Regions from separate parts of the Micromonospora sp. NPDC047753 genome, predicted to be linked through region 1. Evidence: riboswitches for the same ligand, from Rfam matches in the RefSeq annotation. Region 1 holds a riboswitch; each other region holds the start of a gene.
What was found. Region 1 has a riboswitch for cobalamin ahead of ABZ749_RS17360 (ribonucleoside-diphosphate reductase subunit alpha). Riboswitches for the same ligand answer to the same signal wherever they lie in the genome.

Region 2: it holds a riboswitch for cobalamin, as region 1 does, so the genes downstream of both, metE (5-methyltetrahydropteroyltriglutamate--homocysteine S-methyltransferase) here and ABZ749_RS17360 (ribonucleoside-diphosphate reductase subunit alpha) in region 1, are expected to answer to the same signal.
Region 3: it holds a riboswitch for cobalamin, as region 1 does, so the genes downstream of both, ABZ749_RS13915 (cobaltochelatase subunit CobN) here and ABZ749_RS17360 (ribonucleoside-diphosphate reductase subunit alpha) in region 1, are expected to answer to the same signal.
Region 4: it holds a riboswitch for cobalamin, as region 1 does, so the genes downstream of both, ABZ749_RS30670 (prenyltransferase/squalene oxidase repeat-containing protein) here and ABZ749_RS17360 (ribonucleoside-diphosphate reductase subunit alpha) in region 1, are expected to answer to the same signal.

What each region holds. Positions count from the first base shown of each region.
Region 1 covers NZ_JBEYSL010000186.1:502-3,985, forward strand. Annotated here, with positions in the region: partial or broken gene ABZ749_RS17360 (ribonucleoside-diphosphate reductase subunit alpha) at 1-1,134, opposite strand, end outside; cobalamin riboswitch at 1,326-1,542, opposite strand; gene ABZ749_RS17365 (enolase C-terminal domain-like protein) at 1,975-3,372, shown strand; gene ABZ749_RS17370 (FadR/GntR family transcriptional regulator) at 3,380-3,484, shown strand, end outside.
Region 2 covers NZ_JBEYSL010000312.1:1,136-4,619, reverse strand. Annotated here, with positions in the region: gene ABZ749_RS23380 (DJ-1/PfpI family protein) at 125-781, shown strand; partial or broken gene ABZ749_RS23375 (copper resistance protein CopC) at 1,054-1,287, opposite strand; cobalamin riboswitch at 1,696-1,909, shown strand; gene metE (5-methyltetrahydropteroyltriglutamate--homocysteine S-methyltransferase) at 2,026-3,484, shown strand, end outside.
Region 3 covers NZ_JBEYSL010000132.1:335-3,818, forward strand. Annotated here, with positions in the region: partial or broken gene ABZ749_RS13915 (cobaltochelatase subunit CobN) at 1-1,592, opposite strand, end outside; cobalamin riboswitch at 1,872-2,001, opposite strand; gene ABZ749_RS13920 (hypothetical protein) at 2,304-2,639, opposite strand; gene ABZ749_RS13925 (RNA polymerase sigma factor) at 2,760-3,341, shown strand; gene ABZ749_RS13930 (hypothetical protein) at 3,334-3,484, shown strand, end outside.
Region 4 covers NZ_JBEYSL010000551.1:111-3,594, forward strand. Annotated here, with positions in the region: gene ABZ749_RS30665 (prenyltransferase/squalene oxidase repeat-containing protein) at 9-1,442, opposite strand; cobalamin riboswitch at 1,546-1,668, opposite strand; cobalamin riboswitch at 1,721-1,851, shown strand; partial or broken gene ABZ749_RS30670 (prenyltransferase/squalene oxidase repeat-containing protein) at 1,991-3,484, shown strand, end outside.

The sequences.
Region 1 (3,484 bases):
CGGGACCTGCCGCACGTAGCGGCCCTGCGCCTCGGCCTGCCGGTACGCGGTGTCGAACCGCTCCCCCCACAGGTCGGGCAGCTCGGGCACCTCGTGCGGGTCGAACAGCGACCACAGCTCGTCGGCCTCGACCCGGCGCATGAACTCGTCCGGCACCCAGTTGGCCAGGTTCAGGTTGTGGGTACGGCGGGCGTCCTCGCCGGTGTTGTCCCGCAGTTGCAGGAACTCCTCGATGTCCGGGTGCCACGGCTCCAGGTAGACGCAGGCAGCGCCCTTGCGTCGGCCACCCTGGTTGACCGCGGCGACGCTCGCGTCCAGCGTGCGCAGCCACGGCACGATCCCGTTGGACTGCCCGTTCGTGCCCCGGATCAGCGCGCCCCGGGAGCGGACCCGGGAGTACGCGATGCCGATGCCCCCGGCGAACTTGGACAGGTTGGCGACCTGGGCGTACCGGGCGTAGATCGAGTCCAGCTCGTCGAGCGGGGAGTCGACCAGGTAGCAGGAGGACATCTGGGTGTGCCGGGTGCCGGAGTTGAACAAGGTCGGTGAGCTGGGCAGGTAGGCCAGGCTGGACATCAGCCGGTAGAAGTCGACCGCCTCGTCCGCCGTCCGGGACAGGCCGCAGGCCACCCGCAGCAGCCAGTACTGCGGGGTCTCCAGCACCAGTCGGCTGATGGGGTGGCGCAACAGGTAGCGGTCGTACACCGTGCGCAGGCCGAAATACTCGAACCGGCGGTCGCCGTCCGGGTCGATGGCGTGGTCGAGCGTCGCGGCGTGTGTGGCGACGAACGCGGCGGTGTCGTCACCGATCAGGCCCTCGGCGTGGCCGACCCGGATCGCCGCGCTGAACGAGGTGATGCCCTGTCGCCGCACCTCCTTGTCGACGTAGCCGGCCAGCAGCCGCGCGGCCAGACGCGAGTACTGCGGCTCCTCACCGATCATCTCGGCGGCGGTCTGGATGGACAGCCGGTCGAGTTCGGCAGTGGTCGCGCCGTCGTAGAGGCCGCTGATGGTGCGGGTGGCCACCCGCAACGGGTCGACGTCGGTCAGGTCGTCGGCCCACCGCTCGACCGCCCGGACGATCTTGTTCACGTCCACGGGTTCGGTGCCGCCGTCGCGCTTGCGGACCTGCATCGGCGTCCGCCGCACTGTCGCGTCGCCGCTGGCCGGGACTACCTCGGTGACTGTCACCACTCGCTCCTCGGAGTTCGAGACCTGGTGGCCCGGACGCGAGGAGACAGACACCGACGGACGCCACGCCGGCCCCGGCGTGGGTCAGGTGGCGTCAGCCGTCCCACGCGGCCTCGGACCGCCGCCCACCCGGGTGGGGTACGCGGCGCGCTGGCAGGTCTTCGGACTCGCGGGCACGACCGGGCTCGCCGGTCTCCTACTGGCCGTCGCTTCCCAGGCCGATGGTGGCCCAGTGCTGATGACGGCTGTCGTTCCCACTCACCGCTGCGGGACAGTCCCGGATTTCCACCGGGTTCCCTGTTGCCTCGACCGCACCGGATGAGCGGCCGAACCAGCTGCGCTCGACACCATATATAGGGACGCAGTCGTTGTCACACCCCACATGTCGGTCTCGGGCGTGTCGGCGGCGATGCGGTGACCACCGTCACCAACCCCCGGGAGCACGCTGCGGCCGACCGACGCCGGGCGCCGGAGACGGGGCTCTGCGCACTGGTGTCGACATTCGACAAAGATTTGACGTATCGAGGCCACGGCACTGGAGACCACGCCCATACGTCGCCGTCGATGCCTCGCGGCGAGCCGGAACATCCAATCACCAGGGTCCGCCGCGCGTGGCACCTTGGCCCGCCAACCGGCATGATCGGAGTCAAGGCGGCTCGACCCGAGAGGGTAAACATCATATGTCTGCACGTCCGAGGTGATCGACAACGTTGACGCGCTGGAGCAGCCCTCCGTATACTCCCAGTGATCATCTGATCTTTAGCCTAGCCGGGCGAGGAGCGCATGCCGCAGATCACTGCCGTCACCGTCGAAGACGTCCGCTTCCCCACCTCCCTGACCGCTGACGGGTCAGACGCCATGAACAAGGACGGCGACTACTCGGCGGCCTACGTCGTCCTGCACACCGACGGCGTCGACGGCGTGGGCGCGCCACTCGCGGGGCACGGCCTGACCTTCACCATCGGACGGGGCAACGACATCGTCGCGGCGGCGGCAGTCCACCAGGCACAGCTCCTCGTGGGCCAGGACGTGGCAACGATGGCAGCGGACATGGGCGCGGTCTACCGCCTGCTCACCTCCGACTCGCAACTGCGGTGGCTCGGCCCCGAGAAGGGCGTCGTCCACCTGTCCCTCGCCGCCGTGTTGAACGCGTCATGGGACCTGGTCGCCCGGGTCGCCGACAAGCCGCTGTGGCGGCTGCTCGTCGACATGACCCCCGAGCAACTCGTCGACATCGCGGACCTGCGCTACCTGTCCGACGCGCTGACCCGCGACGAGGCACTGGCCATCCTGCGGGCCAAGGAGAGCACAAAGGCCGCCCGCCTCGCCGAGCTCGACCGGACCGGCTACCCCGCCTACACCACCTCGGCGGGCTGGCTCGGCTACGGCGACGACAAGCTGCGCCGACTGTGCCAGGAGGCGGTCGACACCGGCTACGGCTACGTCAAGCTCAAGGTGGGCGCCAACCTCGACGACGACATCCGCCGGTGCGCGATCGCACGGGAGATCCTCGGCCCGGATCGCAACCTGATGATCGACGCCAACCAGGTGTGGGACGTCGGTCAGGCCATCGAGTGGGTCACCGCCCTCGCCCGCTTCACGCCACTGTGGATCGAGGAGCCGACCAGCCCCGACGACATCCTGGGCCACGCGGCCGTCCGCCGCGCCGTCGCTCCGATCGGCGTCGCCACCGGCGAACACTGCCACAACCGGGTGATGTTCAAGCAGCTCTTCCAGGCCGAGGCCATCGACTTCTGCCAGCTCGACACCGGCAGGTTGGCCAGCATCAACGAGATCGTCGCCGTGCTGCTGCTCGCCGCGAAGTTCAACGTCCCGGTGTGCCCGCACGCCGGCGGTGTCGGGCTGTGCGAGATGGTCCAACACGTGTCGGTGCTCGACTACGTCGCGATCTCGGGGGACCTCACCAACCGGGTCACCGAGTTCGTCGACCACCTGCACGAACACTTCACCGATCCCTGCATCATCCGCGACACCGGTTCCGGCAGCGGATACGTCCTGCCCGGCCAGCCCGGCTACTCCACCCGGATGCGTCAGGAGTCGGTGGCGCTCTACCGGTTTCCCGACGGCCACTACTGGGCGGCGACAGACCCGACTACCGTGTCATCTCCGGAGGCGGCGTACGTGATCGCGGGTGGGAAGGCCACCCCCGCCGGCCGTTAGGGGAATCATGTCTCGCACGGACGAAGTGGTCAACGGCATCAAACGGATGATCCTCGAAGGGCAGTTCCGGCCCGGGGACCGGTTGCCCATCGAGAAGGACCTCGCCGAGCAG
Region 2 (3,484 bases), on a different contig from region 1:
GGCCTGGTGCCAACAACGTCAGGAACTTTCCCTCCTCCGCCCCCGACTATTCAGATATTGACGGTTATCAGAGGGGTTGCTGGTGAGACGACGGGCAGTGTTGACGGGCGGTGCCGCCGCGAGCGTGGGCACGCTGATCGGCGGGCAGGCGACTGCGGCCACCCCGCGCGATGCGAAAGGGCCTCTGCGGGTACGCATTGTCATGTTCGACGGCGTTGAGGAGCAGGACTTCATCGCGCCGCAGGAAGTGTTCTCGCTGGCCGGGTGGTACAGCAGCAGAAAGATCGACACCGGCTACATGGTGCTCGGCAGGCCTCGCGTCATCACCGCCGCATTCGGCACTCGCGTGACGATCGACCGCGGCTGGCGGCCCGAGGAGGCGGATCTGATCGTCGTACCCGGTGGCGGTCGTCCCGGAGAGCCCGGCATCTGGGCGGAGATCAACAATGGGGCGCTCCCGAAGGCGCTCGCGACGGCACGCCGCCCGGGTCTCACCATCTCGTCACTCTGCACCGGCGCGATCATTCTTGCCGCGGCCGGACTGGTCACCGGCCGTCCCTGCACCACTCACACGGTTGCCAAGAAAGAGTTGGCCGCGCGCGGTGGCGTTGTCAAGAACGCGCGCGTCGTCGACGACGGCGACCTGGTCACCGCCGCCGGCATCACGTCCGGCTTGGATCTGGCGCTGCACCTCGTCGCGCGCGAGCTCAACGCGGACGTCGCTGTCCAGGTCGAAGAGGCCCTTGAATACCAGGCACGGGGCACGGTCTGGACCCGGTGAGGCATTGACGTGGGCCGAGCGCCGGCGTCACCGCTAGTGGTCTGTCTGGGTTGCGGTGTCTCGGCCGCGTTTGATGCCCGCTTCGCTGCCGCCGGTTCCGTCAGCGGCGGCGCAGGACGATCACGTTGTCGGTCACCTCGGCGGACTCGCCGCTCGGGCCGGTCGCGGTGCGGGTGCGGGCCTCGCAGATGACGGTCTGCCAGTGGGACGGCGACCGACAGGTAGCTCACCGAGTACTGACCTTTGGCGGGCAGATGCGCGAGGGCCACCACCGCCGGGAAACCCGTCGTGTACTCGCGAGGCTCGAACTGGCCGTTGACCAGGAAGTACTCCCGTACCGGCTTGTCCAGCGGCTTGGGCTCCCCGTACGTCCAGCCGTTGTCGACCCGGCTGCCGCCCGGGGCGGTGATGGTGAAGTACGCGTTGGCGGCGTCCTTCTCGGTGAAGTACAGCCGCACCGTCGTCAACGGCTCGTTCACAGTGGCGCCGGCCACCGGTGTGGACATGGCGAGGGTCCCGTGAGCCGCGGCCGGCGGAGCGGACGCGAGCAGTGTGACCGCCGAGGCGAGGACGAGCGCGAGCAGGCCCGAGACCATGCGGCCAGGAGACTGAGGGAGACGACGCATCTGAATATCCTCACCGCGGTGAGGCTTTTCGCAAAAGGTCGCGATCTTTTTCCTCAGGTAGCAAAAGTTGGATACGCTGCGGTTCCAGCCCTGTGTCACACATGTGAAAGGCTGTGCCGTCGTCGAGGCGGGGCGGAGTCCTCAACGAGCGTTCGTGTCCGGGTGGACGCGGGTCTCGGTCGCATCGAGGGGCTCAGAGGGTTCGCCCTGGCATGAGGTGGAGGCGCGCCGCGACGTCGTTGGTCCCGCAGGGCGGACATGCCAAGCCCAAATCGCGTACGGAGCCCTAGGATGGACAACGGTGTTGGTTCGCCGTGGCCTGAATGGTCGTGGCGTCGTAAGAGGGAACCCGGTGCGAGACCGGGACTGCCCCGCAGCGGTGAGTGGGAACGACCGCCGTCATCAAGCACTGGGCCGCGAGGTCTGGGAAGCGACGGCCAGTAGGCGACCGAACAGGTCACGCCCGCGAGTCCGAAGACCTGCCAGCGCCGCGCATGCCAGCCGGTGTGCGCCGCCGATGGTCTCTCGGGACGGCCGGGGCGGAAGCCGGTACGCATCCGTACCCCTTCCTTCCCTGCTGTGGCGCGAGTCCTCGGCCGCTTCGAGGGAAGGACCCCCATGAACACCGCATTCGGTCAGAGCACCGTGCTCGGTTATCCGCGCATCGGCGGCAACCGTGAGTTGAAGAAGGCCGTGGAGGCCTACTGGGCGGGTCACATCGACGCGGAGGAGTTGGAGACCACCGGCACCGCGCTACGGGGTGAGGTCTGGCGGGCGCTGCGCGACGCAGGTCTGGACGCGATTCCGTCCAACACGTTCTCCTACTACGACCACGTGCTCGACACCGCCGTGGCCGTCGGCGCCATCCCGCAACGCTTCACCCGCCTCGGCCTGTCCGAGCTGAACACCTACTTCGCGATGGCCCGCGGCGTCGACGCCGAGCCGGCACTGGAGCTCACCAAGTGGTTCGACACGAACTACCACTATCTGGTGCCGGAGGTCGGCGCCGACACCGTCTTCGCGGCGAACCCCGCGAAGGCGTTGCGCGAGTACCGCGAAGCCCGTGACCTCGGCATCGAGAGCCGCCCGGTGCTGGTCGGACCGGCCACGTTCCTACTGCTGTCCAAGCCCGCCGACGGGGGCGGGCAACCGTTTGACCGGTTGGCGGACCTCATCGACGTGTACGCCGACATCCTGGGGACGCTCGCCGACGCCGGAGTGCGGTGGGTGCAGCTGGACGAGCCCGCCTACGTGAGCGACCGCAGCGAGGCTGAGATCGCCGCGCTCCGCGACGCGTACACCCGGTTGGGCGCCGTGCAGCAGCGGCCGAGGATCTTCGTCGCCACCTACTTCGGGGAGCTCGGTGGCGCACTGCCCGCTCTGCTGGACACGCCCGTCGAGGCGATCGGCCTGGACCTGGTCGCCGGGCCCGGCAACCTGCAGCGGCTCGCTGGCGCGGGGCAGTTGCGTGGCAAGACGATCGTCGCCGGGCTTGTCGACGGCCGCAACGTCTGGCGCACCGACGTGCGAGCGGCGATCAGCGCCGGCGCGGCGGTGACCGGGCTCGCCGACCACGTCGCGGTGTCCACATCGTGCTCGCTGCTGCACGTGCCGGTGGACCTGTCCGTCGACACCGCGCTCGATCCGGACCTGCGCCACCGGTTGGCCTTCGCCCGGCAGAAGGTCGACGAGGTCGTCCTGCTGGGTCGGGCGCTGCGCAACGGCACCACGACCCTGCCCGCGCCGCTTGCGTCGGCCCCGCCGGGATGGCATGACGACGGTGTGCGAGGGCGCCTCGCCGCGCTGCGCGGGGTGGACCGGCAGCGCGGCGCCTACCCGCAACGCGCTGCCGCGCAGCAGGCGAGGCTGAGTCTGCCGGCGCTGCCAACGACCACGATTGGCTCGTTCCCACAGACCGACGAGCTGCGCAAGGCCCGCGCCGCGTACCGGGCTGGGCGACTCGACGAGACGGGTTACCAACAGCGGATGCGAGCTGAGGTCGAGCGGGTCATCCGTCTTCAGGAGAGGTTGGGTCTCGACGTGCTGGTGCACGGCGAGCCGGAACGCAACGACATGG
Region 3 (3,484 bases), on a different contig from region 1:
TCGGCGGAAAGGCCGAGGCCCTTGCCGGGCAGCCACTCCAGGGTGCCGTGCTTGCCCAGGTGCACCACGGCGTCCGCGCCGAAGCCGCCGTCCGCGACCGGCGCGGTCAGCCAGCGGTACGCGGCCAGGTAGTGGTGACTCGGCGGCAGGTCCGGGTCGTGGTAGATGGCGATCGGGTTCTCCCCGAAGCCGCGGGGCGGCTGGATCAGCAGCACCACGTTGCCGAAGCGCAGCCCGGCGAGCACGATGTCTCCGCCCTCGGTGTACAGCTCGCCCGGCGGCTCACCCCAGTGCTCCCGCATCCGCTCGCGCAGTTCGGCCGGCACCTGGTCGAACCACCGCTGGTACGTCGGCCCCGGTATCCGTGCCTCGGCCGCTGCCAACTGCTCCGGGGTGAGCCACTCCACGTCGTGACCACCGGCGGCGATCAGCGCGTGGATCAGCGCGTCGCCGTCGTCGGGCGGCGGCGCGTCACCCAGGTCGTAGCCGGCCTCGGCCAACGCGGCGAACAGCCGGACCGCCGACGCCGGGGTGTCCAACCCGACGGCGTTGCCGACCCGGGAGTGCTTGGTGGGGTACGAGCTGAGCACCACGGCGACCCGCTTGTCGGCGTGCGGCACGTACCGCAGCCGGGCGTGGCGTACCGCGATCCCGGCGACCCGGGCGGCCCGCTCGGGATCGGCGGCGTAGACCGAGAGCCCGTCCGCGTCGATCTGCTTGAACGAGAACGGCACCGTGACGATCCGGCCGTCGAACTCGGGGATGGCCACCTGCATGGCGGCGTCCAACGGGGACAGGCCGGCGTCGCTGTCGGCCCACTGTGCGCGGGTGCTGGTGAGGCAGAGCGCCTGGATGACCGGCACGTCCAGGGCGGCCAGGGCGCCGACGTCCCAGGCGTCCTCGTCGCCGCCACCGGAGGCGTCGGCGGCGACCGCGCCGCCGGCCGCGAGCACCGTGACCAGCAGCGCGTCACAGCGGGCGAAGAGCCCGAGTGGTCCGGCGCCCGCGGTCAACCCGCGCAGCGAGCCGCAGAAGATCGGCAGCGGGTTGCCGCCGGCCTGGCGGACCGCGTCCGCGAGCACGTCGACGAATCCGGTGTTGCCGGCGAGGGCGTGCGCCCGGTAGAAGACGATTCCCACTGTGGGCCGGTCCGGGTCGGCGGGGTGGTCGCCGTGCACGCCGTACGCCGGGGTGGGCGCGGGTGCGGCGAACCCCTCGCCGGTGAGCAGCACCGTGTCGGAGAGGAACCGGGCCAACTGTCCGAGGTTGTCCGGGCCGCCCTCCACGAGGTACGCCAGCGACTGGGTGACGACCCCGGACGGCACTGTGGAGATGGCCATCAGCTCGGCGTCGGGCAGCGCCTCACCGCCGAGCACGACAGTCGGCACGCCGGTGGCGAGCACCGCGGCGAGGCCGTCCGGCCACGCCTGTCGACCGCCGAGCAGGCGTACGACGACGAGGGCGACCCCGTCGAGCAGGGCGGGCACCTCCTCGGCGGCGACTCGGGCGGGGTTGGCCAACCGGTAGTCGGCACCGCTGGCGCGGGCGGCCAGCAGGTCGGTGTCGGCGGTGGACAGCAGCAGGATGCGCACGGCAGGCTCCGGAGAGTGACGCCCTGGCCGCTACGGAGGCGACCGGGGCGATGCGGGTGGGTACGGCGTCAGCCGGTACGACGGCCAGAGCGAACGGCGCGCCGACGCATGGGTCGGGGCCGGTCAGCGCCGGGCGATCAGCTCAGCGGTGCCGGTGTCCGGTGTCCTTGGAATGCACTGCCTGGAATGCGAGACGACGAAAGTCGTCGATGAATGAGACGCCGTGCGTCATCGGGTCCTCCTCGGGTGTCCACGCCCTGGGGTACATCCCGACGGCCGAAGTATCCTGGCTTCCGGATCGACGCTCTCCCCCGGCCTTCCAACCGCAGACACACGGCCGTGACTCACGAGGGGGGATCGCTCCCCGGTGACAGTGGCGGGACCGCGTCGGATTCGCACCGACTTCCTTCACTGCCGTCAGGCCGCGAATGCTGCCACACGGCCGCGCCGCCGGTCAACGCGGACCCCACCGCCACCCGACCACGCTCACCGCATCGACCTGCGAAAATATCGGCGCGCGGGTGATGCCTCCCGTCGCGATGGCGGGCTGGGCAAATTGTTGGTCGGCCTCGCGGACTGGCCCGTGGCAGGGGGCGGAGTGGTCACGCGGCCCCTTTGGAGCTGATGTCGTAGACGATTCAGAAGCCTCGGCTCGCGGTCCGCGCCTCGTCAGACGCCACGCGCGACAACCGACACCGGTCGACGCCCCGATCAACGGGCGTGGCGTTCCGGGTGCGCTCGGCTCCAGGTCCGCATCCGTTCCGGGTAGCCGGTGCGCCCGGCCTCGTACAGCGGCACCGCGTGCTTGCGGGCGATGGCCCCGGCCGCGCGGGGCGTTCCGGTACGGCGGCGGATCCACTCGCCGTCGTGGGCGATCGCCACCACAGTGGTGTCCGTCGCCGTGGTCTCCGGCTCCAGGTAGAACTCCACCCCTCGCCGGCTGGCGACGAACGCCTCCAGCGCCGCGAGATCCTCGCGGGTCGCCTCCCGGTCCAGCTTCGTCGGGGTCGCCTCGGCACCCCGTGACCGGCGACTGAACCAGCTCATGACCAGCCCCTCTCCTCGACACCTCTCCCAGTGCACCACCAAATCCTGGCAATACGCTGCACGGCGGATGGGAAAAACCTGACCCGCGCCGGGTGGAACCCGCGGCGGGTGGGCGGTGTCATGAGTGTGATCCGAACGGAGGCTCCCCTGGACGACGAGACGCTCGTCACCCGCGCTCGGGCAGGTGACCTGGAGGCGTACGACCTCCTGGTCACCCGGCACACCGCGTCCGCGTACCGGACCGCGGTGCTGCTCGGCGCGGGCTCGGACTCCGAGGACGTCATCCAGGAGGCGTTTGTGAAGGCGTACCGGAAGCTGTCCCGTTACCGGGGTGACGCGTCCTTCCGGTCGTGGCTGCTCGCGATCGTCGCGAACGAGACCCGCAACCTGCACCGCTCCCGTGGCCGGCGCGACGGGCTCGTCCTGCGGGCGGCGGCAGCGGACCCGAGGTCTGAGATCGCCGAGGACGACGCGGTCGCCGCGGTCCTCGCCGGGGAGCGCCGGAGGTCGCTGGTGCAGGCGCTGCGGCAACTGCCAACACGGGACCGCGAGGTCATCGTCTGCCGGTTCTTCCTCGATCTCACCGAGGAGGAGACGGTGTCGGCTCTGGGCTGGCCCCGGGGCACAGTGAAGTCGCGTACGTCCCGGGCGCTGGCGAAGCTCCGCGGCCTGCTCGACAGTGCGGAGGTCCGGCATGGGTGACCTCGAACGGGAACTGCGCGACCTGTCCGCCTGGCTGGAAACCCCCGATCCGCCCGACGTGACCGCCCGTGTCCGCGTACGACTGGGCGCGACCCCGCCCCGGCGGCGCCGGTGGCGGTCACTCGCCGCGGTGGCGCTCGTCG
Region 4 (3,484 bases), on a different contig from region 1:
CTGGACGGTCAGGCGCCGTAGCGCAGGTAGAGGGTGTCGCCGACGGTCACGGTCGTGCCGCGGGTCGCGGTGGCCAGGGTGCCGCCGTCCCTGGACACCTTCCAGGTGGAGGAGCCGCTGTTGGCCAGGCCGTTGATCGAGGTGATGGTGCCGGTGCCGCTGGTGGGGATGCGGGCGGTGACACAGCCGCTGGGGGTGGCGGACCCGATGGCGGCGTCCAGCACGGCGCCGAGGGTGGTGGTGGCGGCGGTCGGCGTCAGAGTGACCGCGCAGGGCTTGATGGTGCCGCTGCCGTTGTCGATGATCACGGCGAGTCGGCTGGCGGTGCCGGCGGTGAATCCGCTCGCCGCGACCCAGGTGGGCGCCCCGGCGGTGACCGGGGTCGGGGGAACGGCGGTGTAGCCCGCGCCGGCCAGGGCCCGCACCGCGTCGATCGAGGCGTACGCCGACGGAGTGGTGTTGGTGGGCAGGTACTTGAACCCGCCGCCGGTCAGCTGCTGAGCGCGCAGGAAGTCGATCGGGGTCTTACCGGCGGTGGTGGTGAAGTCGGTGCCCTGGCTTGGGATGCCACAGGCGTTCAGCCCGGAGACCGCCCAGGCGTTGGAGTCGGTGTTGACGCCGAACATCGAGGTGAAGGCGCCGGAGGCGTTGACGAGCTTGCCCTTGAGGAAGTTCTTCGCCTGGACGATGTCGGTGTCGGTGTTGGGCACCCCGGCGACGCAGAGGGCGGCCATGGCGGCGCCGGTCATGTCGATGTCACTGGCGGCGGCGAGTTGGGTGGGGTTGCCCTCGGCCTGGCTGAAGGTCCAGCCGCCGTCGTTGTGCTGGTTGTTGCGGATCCGGGTGACCGACAGGTTGAGCAGCGCCTGCGGTACGCGGGCGGCACCGGTCTGGGTCTTCGCGCCGGCCAGGGCGAGGGTGGCGAAGACGGTGCCGTTGACGTTGGCCGGCGGGCCGTAGTAGCCGGCCGAGCCGGTCTGCCAGTAGGCGATGGTGTCGGCGATCAGGTTGCGGGCGGGGGAGACCCGGGCGGGGTCGATGCCGGCCGCGTAGGCGTTCAGGACGCCGCGCTCGTAGTCGGTGACGACGGGGGAGGTGCTCGGCCAGGACGCGGCGGAGAGGTGGTTGCGGTAGACGGTGCGGGCGTTCTTGGTCGTGTCGCCGGAGGGGTAGACGTCCACGGCCGCGACACCGGCGGGGGCGAACGCGCTGAACGCCCATTCGTTCGACAGCCCGCCGCTGGCGTAGCTTCCGTCTGCGGCCTGCAGGGTGCGCAGGTAGGCGACGCCGTTGGTCTTGGCGGTGGCGATCTGCGCCGCCGTCGAGGTCGCGGCGGCCGGTGCGGCACCGGTCGCGACCGCGACGACAGCGGCGATCAGCGCGGCGGCGGGAACCGTCGCGAGACGTCTCCGGCGACTGCCGGGGGAAAGGCGCGAGGACATCGGGTCTCCTTGGGGTACGGGGCACGACTGCCTCGACCCGGGGCCCAGCGGGAGAGCCGGCGGAGCGGGGCGGGCCGGCCGCAGGACGCGTGGGACGGATACCGCAGGTGCTGCGTCACCACGTGGGTAGTCGGGCTCGGGACGGCCAACCGTCCTCACCGTTGCGCGTCAGCCCCGGATTCCCACCGGGTTCCCCCACGCGATGACGCGGTCACGGTATGGGAGGAAGCCCCTACCGCGCGCTGTTAGGTAGATGACACGCCCTCGCGTTGACGAGGTGGTCGCGGTTGTGGTCCGATGACCGCGATCCAGCAGTCAGGGGAAGCCGGTCAAAGTCCGGCGCTGGCCCGCAGCCGTAGGTCCCGTTTCGGGACGAGTCGGATTACCTGGCTGGATAGTGCACCGCAGCGCCGTCGAGGTACACGGCGCGGAGCAAGATTTCCGAGACTTGTCCTCGGGGTCCGCGTCCGCGCCTGCGCCGCTAGCCCCTTGAGAGAGTCGCCATGTCTCCACTGGTCAGTCGAACGTCGCGGACTTCCGCGCCGTGGTTGGCGTTTGTCGCCGCGGTGACGCTCGGCGCGTTGGCACTGGTGGTGCCGACCCGTGCGGCGATCGCCGATCCGCTTGAGTCCTGCACCCCGACCCAGGGCGCCATCGTCGCGGTCGATTTCGGCGCGTGGGGCGGGCCGCTGCTGCGGGGCTGCGACGTCACTCCGACCACCGGCCTGGACCTGCTGCACGAGGCGGGTTTCACCACGACCGGCACCGCTCACGACGGCCCGGGTTTCATCTGCCGGATCGGCTCACCCGCCTTCGAGTCCGGTGCCGAACGCCCGGCGCCGGCCGACGAGGCGTGCCAGTTGACGCCGCCGGCGACGGCCTACTGGTCCTACTGGATCGCCCCGGCCGGGCAGGAGCACTGGACCTACAGTCCACTCGGCGCGATGTCCCAGCGGCCCGGCCCGGGTGAGGTCGAGGCGTGGGTCTTCGGCGGCACCGACATCGGCGGCGCCACCGGGGCGCCGAGCTTCACCCCCGCGTCGGTGCGCGCGAGCGGCCCGACTCCGACCGCGACCCCGACTCCGACCCCGACCGGGACGCCCGCACCGGCGCGCCCGACGGAAGCGCAGGTCAAGGCGGTTGCGAGTTACCTCGTGGGGCAGCTCGCCGACGGCGACCACGTCGACAACGGTTTCGTTGACTACTACCGGACCGTCGCCGTCGCCATCGCCCTGGCCGGGACCGGTGGGCAGGACCAGACCCTCACGAAGGTCGTCGACTACCTGCGGGCACACGTCGACGCCGCCATCTTCCCGAACGGTGGCACCGCCGCACCCCACATCGCCAACGTCGCCAACCTCGCGCTGTTGACCACGATCACCGGCGGCAATCCGCGCGCGTTCGGAGGTCGTGACCTGATCGCCACGCTCACCGACCGGGTGTGCGCCGCGACCGACGTCGACGCCGGCTGTGCCGCCGCTGGTGACTTCGCCGGATCGAGCGATCCCCTGACCCACGCGACCGCCCTGCTCGCGCTCAAGCGGGCCGGCGTCACCCCGCCGGCCGCGACCGTCACCCGACTGACCGAGCAGCAGTGCGCGACCGGAGCCTTCGCCGGTGTATGGCGCAGCCCCACCGACGCCTGTGATCCAGACCTCGCGGCCACGACCCTGGCCGTCCTGGCGCTGCACACGCTCGGCGCGACGCACGATGCCGCGCTCGGTTCGGCCAAGGCGTTCCTGACCGGCGCGCAGGAGACCGACGGCGGTTACCAGCCGTACACCGGCGCGGGGGTCACCGACACCTACTCCACCGGGTACGCCGCGCAGGCCCTCGCCGTGCTGGGTGTCGCCGACCGGGCTGCCACCGCCACCGGTTTCCTGGTCGGGCGGATCGTCACCGGCGGTGGGCTCAACCCCGACCCGAGCAACCCGGACGCTGACCTTGCCGCCACCGGCGCGGCGGCGCTCGCACTGGCCGGCAAGAACCTGGCCACCCTGGGTGAGACGCCGCCGCCGGCCGGACCGCGACCCGATCTGGTC